Regions from separate parts of the Paenibacillus sp. FSL E2-0190 genome, predicted to be linked through region 3. Evidence: predicted binding sites of a transcription regulator. Region 3 holds the regulator's gene; each other region holds the start of a gene.
What was found. Region 3 encodes Rex, which represses fermentation and respiration genes when NADH is low (regulators of the CRP and FNR family bind a similar motif). Its sites were predicted from a motif close to TTGTGAAATATTTCACAA; they were not measured.
Positions count from the first base shown of each region.

Region 1: a site for Rex is predicted at 2,185-2,202, ahead of pflB (formate C-acetyltransferase). Genes of this name have one in related genera too.
Region 2: a site for Rex is predicted at 1,896-1,913, ahead of NST25_RS30615 (cytochrome ubiquinol oxidase subunit I). Genes of this name have one in related genera too.
Region 4: a site for Rex is predicted at 1,791-1,808, ahead of NST25_RS03440 (flavocytochrome c). Genes of this name have one in related genera too.

Region 1 is NZ_CP150306.1:5,005,027-5,008,598, reverse strand. Features, by position in the region: gene adhE (bifunctional acetaldehyde-CoA/alcohol dehydrogenase) at 1-2,040, shown strand, start outside; gene pflB (formate C-acetyltransferase) at 2,295-3,572, shown strand, end outside.
Region 2 is NZ_CP150306.1:6,967,862-6,971,433, forward strand. Features, by position in the region: gene cydB (cytochrome d ubiquinol oxidase subunit II) at 1-444, opposite strand, end outside; gene NST25_RS30615 (cytochrome ubiquinol oxidase subunit I) at 431-1,834, opposite strand; gene NST25_RS30620 (cold-shock protein) at 2,057-2,284, opposite strand; gene NST25_RS30625 (cold-shock protein) at 2,377-2,577, opposite strand; gene NST25_RS30630 (trypsin-like peptidase domain-containing protein) at 2,997-3,572, opposite strand, start outside.
Region 3 is NZ_CP150306.1:4,707,263-4,710,834, reverse strand. Features, by position in the region: gene dinG (ATP-dependent DNA helicase DinG) at 1-1,142, shown strand, start outside; gene NST25_RS20760 (redox-sensing transcriptional repressor Rex) at 1,273-1,926, shown strand; gene NST25_RS20755 (amidohydrolase) at 1,913-3,214, shown strand; gene NST25_RS20750 (DUF5590 domain-containing protein) at 3,387-3,572, shown strand, end outside.
Region 4 is NZ_CP150306.1:790,249-793,820, forward strand. Features, by position in the region: gene NST25_RS03440 (flavocytochrome c) at 1-1,689, opposite strand, end outside; gene NST25_RS03445 (histidine kinase) at 1,962-3,548, shown strand; gene NST25_RS03450 (response regulator) at 3,523-3,572, shown strand, end outside.

The DNA.
Region 1 (3,572 bases), 300 kb from region 3:
AACCCTGACGTTGCACTTATTCTCGCAACAGGCGGTTCTGCAATGGTAAAAGCAGCTTATAGCTGTGGTAAACCAGCTCTTGGCGTAGGTCCTGGTAACGTACCTGCATTCATCGAAAAGAGCGCGGATATCGATCAAGCCGTAACGGACATCATTCTTTCCAAAACATTTGATAATGGTATGATCTGTGCTTCCGAGCAAGCTGTTATTATCGAAGAACCAATCTTCGATCAAGTGAAAAAGAAAATGATCGCTAATGGCTGCTACTTTGTTAACAAAGAAGAAGCTGCCAAACTTACTAGCGGCGCTATGAACGTTGATAAATGTGCGGTTAATCCAGCAATCGTTGGACAATCCGCAGTGAAAATTGCTGAAATGTGCGGCATTCAAGTTCCTGCCGGCACTAAGATTCTGGTAGCAGAACTTGAAGGTGTAGGCACTAAATATCCATTGTCCGCTGAAAAATTGAGTCCTGTGCTTGCTTGCTACAAAGTTAAAAACGCAGATCAAGGTATTGAACGCGCAGCACAAGTTGTTGAATTTGGTGGTATGGGCCATAGTTCGGCTATCCACTCCAACAACGAAGAAGTAATCATGAAGTTCTCTAACCGTCTGCAAACAGGACGTATTCTCGTTAACTCGCCTTCCACTCATGGTGCGATCGGCGATATCTATAACACTAACATCCCTTCGTTGACGCTGGGCTGCGGATCTTATGGTCGTAACTCCGTGTCGCAAAACGTTACAGCAATCAATTTGATCAACGTGAAAAGGGTGAATCGTCGTACCGTGAATATGCAATGGTTTAAAGTACCTGACAAGATCTATTTCGAAAAAGGCGCTACTCAGTACCTGACCAAAATGCCTGATATCACACGTGTCGCAATTATCACTGACCCAATGATGGTTAAGCTTGGATATGTTGAGAGAGTTGAACATTACCTGCGTCAACGCCAAACTCCTGTAGCGATCGAAGTGTTCTCGGAAGTTGAACCAGATCCATCGACAACTACAGTTGAAAAAGGTACAGCAATGATGAACAGATTCCAACCGGACTGCATCATCGCACTTGGCGGTGGTTCCCCAATGGATGCTGCAAAAGGAATGTGGTTATTCTATGAACATCCAGACGCTGACTTTAACGGTCTGAAACAAAAATTCATGGATATCCGTAAACGGGTTTACAAATTCCCTAAACTTGGAAACAAAGCTAAGTTTGTAGCGATTCCAACTACTTCGGGTACGGGTTCGGAAGTAACATCTTTCGCAGTTATTACCGATAAAACAACTGAACAACACACTAAATATCCTTTGGCTGACTACGAGCTAACTCCAGACGTAGCTATCATTGATCCAGAGTTCGTATATAGCTTGCCAAAAACTGCTGTAGCTGATACAGGTATGGACGTATTGACACATGCCATCGAAGCTTATGTATCTGTTATGGCGAGTGACTACACGGATGGTCTGGCAATTAAAGCAATCCAATTGGTATTCCAATACCTTGAAAAATCGGCTCTTGAAGGCGACAGAGTTGCCCGTGAAAAAATGCATAACGCATCAACACTTGCTGGTATGGCCTTTGCTAATGCTTTCCTGGGTATTAACCACAGCTTGGCGCATAAATGGGGCGGTCAATATCACACTGCTCACGGTCGTACTAATGCGATCCTTATGCCACACGTTATTCGTTACAATGCTAAGAAACCTACGAAGTTCGCTTCGTTCCCTAAATATTCACACTTCGTAGCTGACGAGCGTTATGCAGAAATCGCCCGTATTCTGGGATTGCCAGCTCGCACAACTGAAGAAGGTGTAACTAGCCTGATCAATGCTATTCGCGACATGAACAAAAAACTGGGTATCGAAGAATCCTTCCAACAATTGGGCTTTGATCCTAAGGATTTTGAATCCCATGTAGATTACTTGGCTGACCGTGCATTTGAAGATCAATGTACAACTGCCAATCCTAAGCTGCCGCTGGTATCTGAACTCGCAGATGTATATCGTAATGCTTTCTACGGAAGATTTGATAATTAATATTTGGTTAAGTAGATAATAGGATGGTTGTGGATTAGATATGAGTGACAAATATCACCGGAAAGGTGATATTTGTCACAGTCTATTTATAGAAAATAAACTAAAATGTTTATATAAACAACGGTCCCATATATGGAACAATGATTGTGAATTTTCGAACAACCATATTTTTCTTGGGATCACGAGACACGGGATCAACCTTCAAGCCCGCGATCTCTACAAATATAATATAAATATAGATGGAGGGATTTAGCATGTCGGTGATTGAAAAAGATGTACAAGAAGTGAAATCCGGTTGGAGAAGTTTTGCAAAAGGTAAATGGTCCAGAAAAGTTGACGTTAACAACTTTATCGCAAGCAACATTAAGCCTTATGAAGGAAGCGAAGAATTCCTCGTAGGACCTACTAGTAACACAACTGAACTGTGGAAGATTATTTCCCAATTGAGCAAGGAAGAAAGAGAAAGAGGCGGCGTATGGGATGTTTCCCTAGATACTGTCTCCACAATCACTTCACATGCTCCAGGCTACATTGACAAGGACAAGGAACAAATTGTAGGCGTACAGACTGATGCTCCTTTTAAACGTTCCATCCAGCCATTCGGCGGGATCAAGATGATGGTTGATGCTACGAAGGCTTATGGCTTCGAGCTTCCACAAAACATCGTTGACATGTTTACGAACATTCGCAAAACGCATAACCAAGGCGTATTTGATGCATATACACCAGACATGAGAGCTGTGCGTAAATCCGGCGTAATTACAGGTCTTCCTGATGCTTACGGACGCGGACGCATCATCGGCGACTACCGCCGCATTGCTCTGTACGGTATTGATTTCCTCATTAAAGACAAAAAACAACAACAAACTGAGCTTGAAGTAGATTCCATGACTGAAGATATCATTCGTTTGCGTGAAGAGCTGTCCGAACAAATTCGTGCACTTGGCGAATTGAAAGAAATGGCAGCTGCTCATGGTATGGATATTTCCAGACCAGCGACCAACTTCAAAGAAGCTACTCAATGGGTATACTTCGGATATCTGGCAGCAGTTAAAGAGCAAAATGGTGCGGCGATGTCCCTGGGCCGTGTGTCCTCTTTCCTGGACATCTATGCAGAACGCGATATTGCTGAAGGTACTTTGACTGAAGAACAAGTACAAGAAATCGTCGATCATTTCGTAATGAAACTGCGTATCGTGAAATTCTTGCGTACACCTGACTATAATGATCTGTTCTCCGGCGACCCAACATGGGTAACTGAATCCATCGGTGGTATGGCTGAAGACGGAACAACTCGTGTTACTAAGAACAGCTTCCGTTTCTTGAACACCCTGTACAACTTGGGTCCAGCTCCGGAACCAAACTTAACTGTACTGTGGTCCGAAAAATTGCCTGAAGCCTTCAAAAAATATTGTGCTAAGGTTTCCATCGAAACTAGTGCAATTCAGTATGAAAATGACGATGTAATGCGTCCATACTGGGGTGAAGATTATGCGATTGCTTGCTGCGTATCTCCAATGCGTATCGGTAAA
Region 2 (3,572 bases), 2.3 Mb from region 3:
CATCTCCCCATCAATAGGCAATCCTTTGATAAAGCTTGCAAATACTACTGCCAAGAGGAATGGTGGAAGGAAGCTGCCGATAAAGATACAAGCATCCCAAGTTCTTTTCCAAGCCAATGAATCACGTTTACCTCTGAATTCAAAAGCGACACCACGCGCTATCAAAGCTAATAAGGCAAATACAAAAGGAATATAGAATCCACTAAACAGCGTTGCATACCACTCCGGGAAAGCCGCAAACATTGCACCCGCAGCTGTGATAAGCCATACCTCATTCCCATCCCAGAAGGGTCCGATCGAGTTAATCAGAACACGGCGCTCTGTATCATTTTTAGCGAGAATTTGTGTTTCCATCCCTACGCCGAAATCGAAACCCTCTAGGAAGAAGAACCCTATAAACAGAACTGCAATCAGCACAAACCACAATTCATTAAGAGATATCATGGGAACCCTCCTCGTTATATGGATCATTCGAATCGCCGTGATCGTTATCCATTGCATAAGGACCTTTTTTAATCACTTTAATAAACAATCCGACCAACACTAATCCTAGAATTAAATAAATCGTTGTAAAAGAAATCACGGAGAACAGAACTTGACCACTTGTAATATTAGGCGACACACTGTCTTCCGTTGTCATCAGTCCGAATACCGTCCATGGCTGACGCCCGAATTCGGTCATAACCCAACCGGCTGTATTCGCAATCGGAGGAAGCAACAAGCCCCATAACATAAACCGCATAAACCAAGTGTTCGGACGGTCCATTTTTTTGCGCCACATTAAGTACATAGCGTACATTCCCAATACAATCATTAACGTTCCTGCTAGAACCATGATCCGGAAACTCCAGAATGTCGTACGTACAGGTGGAATATAGTCACCGGGGCCATAGGTTTGCTCATACTCCGCTTGCAGCTCAAGCATACCTTTAACTTCACCGGAAAATTTACTGTATGAAAGGAAACTCAGCATATAAGGAATTTGAAATTCTCCACTACTAATTTGATTTTTTGGATCAATGTTTGCCCATACGGTCCAAGGTGCTGGGTCACCACTCTTACCCCACAGTCCTTCGGAAGCTGCCATTTTCATTGGTTGAGTTTCAACCAAATATTGCGCTTGGGCGTGACCAGCAACAGCTACACCAATAGAAGAAATAATCCCTACGATGGCTGCAATCTGAAAAGACTTCTTAAAGAAAGAAACCTCTTGTTTCTTCAATATTTTATAAGCACTAATACCAGTTACAAGAAAAGCACCTGTTGCATAAGCAGCCAGTACGGTGTGTGGGAATTCAACCAGCAATTGTCCGTTCGTAATAAGCGCGAAGAAATCATTCATTTCTGCACGTCCATTATTTATCTCAAAACCCACAGGATGCTGCATAAAAGAGTTAGCCGCTAGAATCCAGAATGCAGATAACATCGTACCGAACGCTACCAGCCAGATGGACAGTAAATGTACTCGCTTGGACACCTTATCCCAGCCGAATATCCATATCCCAATAAAAGTAGACTCCAGGAAAAAGGCTGCCAATGCCTCAACTGCAAGTGGAGCCCCGAATACATCACCCACAAAACGTGAATAATCGGACCAGTTCATCCCGAACTGAAATTCCTGCAAGATTCCTGTAACTACCCCTACTGCAAAATTGATGAGGAATAGCTTTCCCCAGAACTGCGCCATTTTTTTGTACTCTTCATTACCTTTTCTAACGTACATTGTCTCCATGATTGCAATCAAGAGCGCTAGTCCGATTGATACCGGTACAAAGAAATAGTGGAATATTGTCGTCGACGCAAATTGTATACGCGACAGCATTACTGTATCCATATTTGTCCCTTCCTTCTCCCCTTTTCGTTAATTATATTCTGTCAAAAATTTAAACTTCTTTTTGTGATAAATGTCACATAAAGATAGTCATTTAACGGTGAAATTCAAATGATTTGTGACAAAGATCACAATTTAGCATAAAGAAAGCAAAAAAAATAAGACGGTTTACCCGTCTTGAGTGGTTCGTCGTTCTATTAAATGCTTGACTCATTTAGGTATTGGTTAGATGGAAATACCCTTCTTCAGCGATTTGAGATCGCCATTCGAATTAAGCAATTGGGGTAGCATCTTCGTGCTGCGAACCATTGGAGAGTCACATAGACGGCAAGAAGGCGCATGTTCAAATGCGAAATTATCCCTCATCCATCCGTTGCATCCCTCATTGGTACATGCCCAAATTGCGGTATTTTCTTCCGGTATTTCTTCCAAAGGTTTCTTCCGGTAGTTCATTGCCGTTCCTCCCATCCTGTAAGTCAATAGTGAGTAACTAGATATAAAAAGACCGTCCCAACTTTCACAAGCTGGGACGGTTTCTTCTATTATTACAGTTTTACAACGTTTTCGGCTTGTGGTCCACGGTTGCCTTGAACAACGTTGAATTCAACGCGTTGGCCTTCGTCCAAAGTTTTGAAGCCGTCGCCAGTGATTGCGCTGAAGTGAACGAATACGTCGCTTCCGCCTTCAACTTCGATAAATCCGAATCCTTTTTCTGCGTTGAACCATTTAACTGTACCTGTTTGCATGTGTGTTACCTCCACAAATTTAAATTAATATGTTCTTTTTATCTTCAAACAAAGAAAAAATTCACACATTGAAAAAGGTTGTATTACCAAATATGACAGCCCTTTTCAATGCGAGAATTAGGGACTAAATGTATGATTGATATCATATTACCACACCTGATTAGCAAAGGCAAGCAAGCATCCGAATATATCCGGTTTTGCCCTAATAAGTATTACCTTCCAATGTAAGGGCTGCCACTTAGTGTTTATTCCCTAAATAGATCCTTTTTCTGGCATAATTATCATGGTTTTAGAAAAATAGCTTTTCCAAAAACGTTACTTTTATCCGTTTTTTCAAGAAGGTACCCCCTCGGAATCGAAGGGGTAGTCCGCTCTACTTGTCGTAACTGCTATATCATTATATACCGACTTCCAGCATATTATTCCTGTGGTTTTTCAAGAAGTTTAACTGTTGCCTGTTTGGCCTCGCCGTTTCGATAATAAGTAATTTTCAGATCATCACCGATCTTCGTATGATTATATAAGTACTTGCGAAGAGAAAGGGTAGATATGATTGATTGATCATTAAATTTGGTAATGACATCATTGAATTGCAGTCCAGCTTCCTTCGCAGGGCCAACGGCTTCTAGAACAACTACTCCATCCTTAACACTGTTCGGCAGGTTCAATTCATTGCGTTGATCTTCTGCTAGTGGAACGTACGGATTGTTCAAATCAACTGAATATACACCCAAGTACGAACGGGCAATATGTCCTTTTTCAGCCAGCTCATTAGCGATATCTATCACATGATTCGCAGGAATTGCAAAACCCAGACCCTCTACACCCGTATCTGAAATCTTCATTGTGTTAATTCCAATGACCTTGCCATCCAGATCCACTAATGCGCCGCCACTGTTTCCTTCATTAATCGCCGCATCGGTCTGTATCACTTCTTGTTCCCAGTCATATACTCCATCCTGATTAAGGGATACGGGAACCATCCGTTCAGTATA
Region 3 (3,572 bases):
CCGCCCGTAAGCCGAAGGATTGGGATGAATTGGTTGCACTAGAGAACACTATGAATCTGACGTTAAGCGACATCATCCGTAAGGGTGATAAAATGCTTAACGAGATGCGCGACCAGGAAAGCCAATCCTCAGCAGACAGTCTTGTTACTGATATTAGCGGTTTATTTAAGGATTTGGCTTCCATCCGTGAGCAAGTAAGATTCTTTATGGGGCTGAATGACGATAATGTAGTATATTGGCTGGAGGCAAATGGAAATTACCGCAGCAAATCACTGCAGATGTATGCCGTCCCTGTGGATGTTAGCAGCCAGCTTAAAGAGTTGTTCTTCGATAAGAAAAAAAGCATCGTGCTTACCTCGGCGACGCTGTCTGTAGATAAGTCTTTTCAATTTATGATTGATAATCTCGGACTTAACGAAGCTGCGGAAGAAGGACGTCTAATGACCTCACTTCTTCCTTCTCCCTTTAAGTATCGCGAGCAGGCACTGTTAGTTATACCGCGTGATTTTCCTAGTGTGAAGGGCAGTGTGGGCGATGCTCGATTTGTCGATACACTCGTACAGTCATTATCGGAAGCTGCTAAAACAACACGTGGGCGGATGCTGGTTCTGTTTACTTCTTATAAAATGCTGCGTCAGGTATATGATCCGCTTAAAGAGGCTTTAGCCTCACAAGAGATTACGGTGCTTGGTCAAGGCGTAGAAGGTGGCAGCCGGAGCAAGCTGATCCGCCGCTTTCAGGACAGTGCAGCATCCGTATTGCTGGGGACGAGCAGCTTCTGGGAAGGTGTAGATATTCCAGGTGAAGCACTGACTTGCCTGGCCATCGTGAGACTTCCATTTCAACCGCCGAATCACCCGTTGGCGGAAGCAAAGTCGGAGTTATTACAGGCCCAGAAGAAGAATCCGTTCATGAAATTATCTGTTCCTCAAGCGGTTATTCGTTTTAAGCAGGGATTCGGAAGACTGGTTCGCACGGCGCAGGATCGCGGAATAGTTATTGTTTATGATACAAGGGTTATTGAATCTCATTACGGGAAGTATTTCCTTTATTCATTGCCTGGTCCCAAAATGGAGCATATGCTTACTGATCAAATGGTCCCACGCATAGCGGAATGGCTAGAGGATGGCGGCGCTTCTTAAAACGCTCGTCTTCAGTTTAGCTCCTCCTTATCCTTAAGGGCGGTGTGTTACAGTACCGTCCTTAATAAGGAGAGGTAGACGTTTGAATATGGATTTTCACAAGAACATTACTATTTTTAGGAGGAAAAATATGAAATCGGATAAAATATCAGAAGCCGTTGTTCGCAGATTACCTGTGTACTTGCGTTTTTTGAATGATCTCCAGAATCGCGAAATATTAACAGTTTCCTCTCAGGAACTTGGACAAAAGCTTGATCTTAATCCCGCACAGATTCGTAAGGATTTAGCATATTTTGGTGACTTCGGCAGAAAAGGTATCGGCTATGATGTAACGTATCTTATTGAGAAAATCCGTCATATCCTGAAGCTGGATCAACAGCTTAATGTAGCTTTAGTTGGAGCAGGTAATCTCGGACATGCCTTGTCTAATTACAATGCATATCTTAAAGATACTATGAAAATCACGGCTATATTTGATTCGTACGCTCCTAAGGTTGGACGTAAGATCAACTCCCTTACTGTGCAACCGATGGATGAACTAGGCAGCACGATTCGTGAGCAAGGTATTCGCATTGCCATTATTACCGTACCTGATTCAGAAGCTCAAAATGTAGCAGATATTCTCATTTCTTCTGGGATTGAAGCGATTTTGAACTTTGCCCCTGTGATTCTGAAGACACCACCGAATATCCGGGTGCATGCAGCTGATTTTACAACTGATCTGCAAAGTCTTGCTTATTACTTGCGGGATGGAAAGGAAGAAAGCGAACATGAACAACAATAAAACGATAATTAAGGGCGGGTATTTTCTGACTCCGGGAACGGATGAGCCGGTTCTGAGTGGATATATGACTATTGAAGATGATTTAATCACTTACATAGGAAAAGAAGAGCCTCAGATGGAAGCTGGAGTGCAAGTGGTTGATGGCAGCCGTCTGCTGTTCATGCCTGGACTTGTAAACACACATGGTCATGCGGCGATGTCTTTGCTGCGTGGATATGGAGATGATTTAGCGCTACAAGTGTGGCTTCAGGAGAAGATGTGGCCAATGGAGGAAAAGTTCACCGGTGATGATGTATACTGGGGAACCTCCTTATCTGTATTGGAAATGCTGAAGGGTGGAACTACGACCTTCCTCGATATGTATGATCATATGGACCGAGTAGCCGAGGTAGCTGAGTTATCAGGTATCCGTTCCGTATTGATGCGTGGTGTGATCGGGTTATGTCCAGAGGATGTACAGAATCACAAGCTTGCGGAAGCGATTTCTTTTGCCCGTAACTGGCATGGAAAGGCTGAAGGTAGAATTACTACTATGATCTCGCCGCACGCCCCTTATACTTGCCCTCCGGACTTCCTGGTTAAGTTCGTGCAGGCAGCGCATGATCTGGATTTACCGATGCATACGCATATGTCCGAAACGAAACGTGAAGTGGAACAAAATGTGGCGGATTACGGGTTGCGTCCTGTAGCTCACTTAGAGAAGCTTGGCATGTTCACACGTCCCTCGATAGTTGCACATGGTGTTCATTTAAATGATGAAGAGATTGAGATCTTGGCTCGCCATAATGTGGGTGTATCTCATAATCCGGGCAGTAATTTGAAGCTGGCTAGCGGAGTGGCTCGGGTTACTGATCTTCTAAAAGCTGGTGTGAAGGTGTCTCTTGGCACGGATGGCGCGGCAAGCAACAATAACTTGGATATGTTTGAAGAGATGCGGCTTGCAGCTCTCATTCATAAGGGTGTCAGCGGTGATCCAACGGCTGTTCCAGCTCCAGAGGCTCTGCGTATGGCTACAGAATATGGCGTGCAGTCCATCTTTTTAAATAATGTAGGCAGACTTGCTGTAGGGATGAAAGCAGATTTCATTGCTATTGATATCGATCAGCCGCATTTGCTGCCACACACAGATCTGTTGTCTCATGCAGTTTACTCTGCTAGCGCTAAGGATGTTGAGCATGTGTGGGTGAATGGTAAACAGGTCATCAAGCATGGACAATGCTTAACCCTGGATGAGGAAGCTATCCGGCGTAAAGCGCAAGAAGCCTTCGAAGGTTTATTGAAGCGTTAAGTCTGGAGAATAACGAATAAATAATAGGCTGCGACTTTTTGCTTTTAGCAAAAGTTGCGGCCTTTTGTGTATTTTTAAGGCTGGGAAAGCTAGAAAATTATGAAATTTTGGATAAACGCGCGGGTGTGTTATATAATCAAAAAAGATATATTACTAGAAAGGGAGCTGTACCTTGAAGAAAAGGAAAAAATGGATCCTCCTGGGGTCAGTTCTGATTCTGCTCCTGGGGTTTGGACTTATCCAGTTCTATGCCTATATTATGAAAGATCAATGGAACGAGCGTGATATCGCTAAGGATGTTGCCAAAACCAGAGCGGGTCTAACAGAGGTAACTAAAGCACAAAAATCGGTTTGGGAT
Region 4 (3,572 bases), 3.1 Mb from region 3:
TTCACCTGCAGCGAACAACCCAGGGATGACTTCGCCTTTTTCATTCAAAACGCGAGTCTTCTCGTCGATCACCAAGCCGCCCATTGTATGGTGAACGGAGGGTACAGCTTTTTCGATGTAGTAAGGGCCTTTTTCAAGAGATTTCAATCCACCGCGATGTTTGAAATCAAGGTCTTTACCTGTTTTCGCATAATCATTTACTTTATTAATCGTTTCTTTCAAAGTGTTCACGTCAATTTTAAAGAAATCAGCCGCCTCTTCAATCGTATCGGCTTTAAAGAGCAAGCCTTGTTTAACGAGTTGATCGTATTCGTCTTGATGAACTTCGATCGTTTTACCAATATCCTCAATGCCTTGATTCCATAATTGATACGTATATCCACCCGTTTGGGCAAGAATTGCTTTAGAAATAACGTCACGACGTTCTAATTCCTCAACGAAGCGCTTGCCTTCTTGGTTAATCAGGATCGCACCATCGAAGCGGGAGTCTGCAACCAGGGAAATAACACCTGTCTCAGGATTACAGATTGGATACGTTTGAATACTCTCCATGTTTGTCAGTTTGGCGCCAATCGTTTCTGCCATAACGATACCGTCACCTGTAGATCCTGGTGTATCGGTAGTCATATATTTTTCATCCATTGTAGGGTTATACTTCTTACGCATCTCTACATTGGATCCAAAACCACCGGTAGCGATGATGACGCCTTTGTTCGCATGGAATGTGATCTTGTCGCCAGTACCCGAAGTCGCAGTTACACCTGTTACTTTGCCGCTTTCGTCCTTCAGCAAGGTTTCGGCTTTCATATTCGTTTTGATCGTGATTTGATCAGCGTCTGTTTTGGCTTTTAACTTAGTAATCAATTCAACACCTGTATGACCTACAGGAATCAACGCACGTTTTCTGGAATGGCCACCAAATTGGAACAGATGATCAGGTAAGAACTCTACCTTGATATCATCGCGCAGCCATTCGGCAGATGCTAGAGCATTGTCGGCAAGAATACGAACCATCTTTGGATCCCCGAGGTTGTCTCCGCCTTTCATCGTATCATTATAGAACAAGTCAGCCGTGTCATCTGTGATGCCAAGAGCACGTTCAACCCAGTTGTCAGGCGCATTCATCTCACCACCGGAAATCAATGTGTTGCCGCCAACAGCTGGCATTTTCTCGAGCAGAACTACATTAGCTCCAGCGCTCTTCGCTTCGATAGCCGCACTAAAGCCAGCACCCCCGGCACCGATGACGACAACATCATAGGTTTGCTCGACTTCTTCTTTGTCTTTGCTTCCACTGACTGCAGCGCCAGCGACAAGGGTAAGTCCAGACTTCGTAATTGCATCTTGAATGGCTTCGAGATATCCTTTGCTTGTAACTGTAGATCCGCTAATGGCATCAACTTTTGCGCTGTTAGTTGCCATGGCCTCTTGCTTGAGCTGCGTATAAACAGGTTCTGCAAGTACTTCATTTTCCTTATGCTCTGTCACTTTAATGTCAGTGATCTTGTTATCTAATAAGGAGACTTGTACTTTAATATCGCCATGTTTACCTTGCCCAACTCCTTCAAAGACTTGAACTCCGTTTGCATCTGCAGCGGGTTCTGCATCTTTACTGCCGCAAGCAGCAAGCGTGAACATAAGACTGAGGACTAGTAGAATAGATAACAGCTTTTTCGTGTGAGTTCGCATAATATCTCCTTCATTCTGTTGTGAATTGGTTACATACACTAGGGAGAGGAAGATTTGCTAGGCAAATCCTTTATCTCTAGCCTAGACATGAATGTTATTTCATGTGAAAATATGCACAAGACCTATTATAGATTTAGTACAGCATTATGTATTTGCACAGATTAGTGTTTTTTTGTCTTTTTCGGGCATGTAAGAAACGGATATTGTGAAGGGCTATGATTACAATGAAATCAATTCACTTAAAAATTACGTTAATCGCAGGAGGCTGCTTCTTGCTGCTGTTCGTTGCATTGCTTGTAACAATATATTTGGAGATGAACCATACGGTTGTCCCTTTGAATAAGAACTTAACGCAGCAAGTGGTTACTGCACGCAGCGACCAGATTGATTATTGGTTTAATCAGCGCATTGGAGAGATAGACATGCTTGCTTCTCTAGCTTCGGACCATCAGTGGACACGAGATGAATTGCTGCAAGAGTTCGATAAGTTCGAGGCGAAGAAGAAAGTAGAGTACGAATCCATACGCGTGGTGGATATTCACGGAAATTCCTGGTCAGCAAGGGACAAGCCTTTTTCGATACTAAACCGACCCTACTATCGAAAACTGCTGAATTCAGATTCCAATTATGTGGTAAGCAATCCGATCGTATCCAAAGCGAATGCAGCCGAAATCGTCGTCATTCTTTATCGCGTGAATCCATCGGTGAATGATGAGGTAGCTTATATTGCCGCAGCCGTCTCCGTCAAGAAGATGAGGGAGATTGCTCAAGATGTAATGCTATATGACCAGTCAGGCCAGCTTATCGTCGATTGCAGAGAGCTGGGTGAAGAAGATGGAGCGGAGGATACAGCAGATAAGAAGAACATGAGTGTATTTGAGGCTCCAATTCAAAATGTGGAAGGCTGGAAGTTAGTACTCAAAGTACCGAATTCAAGTCTATCGTTAGCGGTGATCAAAACCCAGCGGACTGCATTGCTGGTAGGCGTTCTTATCGGTAGTGCGTTTATCGTCTTTCTGGTGCTGCTTGCTTCTTCCATTATTCGTCCAATTCAGTCGCTTCGCCAGGTAATGGAAAATGTGCAGAACGGCAACCAAACCATACGAGCAGATGTTACGCGCTCGGATGAGATCGGCGATCTTGGACGAAGCTTCAATGACATGCTTGTTCAATTATACGCTGTGGAGCAGGACCGAAAGGAGATGGAACTCAGACTGATTCATGAGCAGATCAAGCCGCACTTTTTATACAACACATTGGATACGATCCAGTGGATGGCAACGGAACATGGAGCAGACAATGTGGTGGAGATGGTGGAAGCGCTTAGCGCGTATTTCCGATTAGGGCTTGGCACAGGCAGTCCATACATTCTGCTTGATCAGGAGTTGTACCATGTCGAGAGTTATCTTCATATTCAAGGTGTGCGATATGAGGAGATTCTGGACTACGAGCTTCGATATGATGAAAAGCTTGATCAGTGCCAAGTCGTTCGCTTCATGCTGCAGCCTTTGGTGGAAAATGCGATTTATCACGGGATTAAGCCACTTGGGGATCAAAAGTGCAAAATTTCGATTACAGCATATAAACAGGCCGATTATTTGGTCATTAAGGTTGAAAATAATGGGGTTATGATTCCGGAAGAGAAGCTTGAGCAGATAAATCAAGCCCTTCTTGATGATACATATGATCGTTCTGCCACAGGCTTTGGGCTATACAGTGTAAACCATCGCATTCGACTAGCTTACGGAGTGCCATATGGCCTTGCAGTGAAGAGCGAAGATGGCATTACCGTTATGGTCATTCGAATACCTTTGGACGGGGAGTGGAATGAAGATGTGGAAGATTGTCATCGTCGATGATGAAACGATCATTCGCAAAGGCTT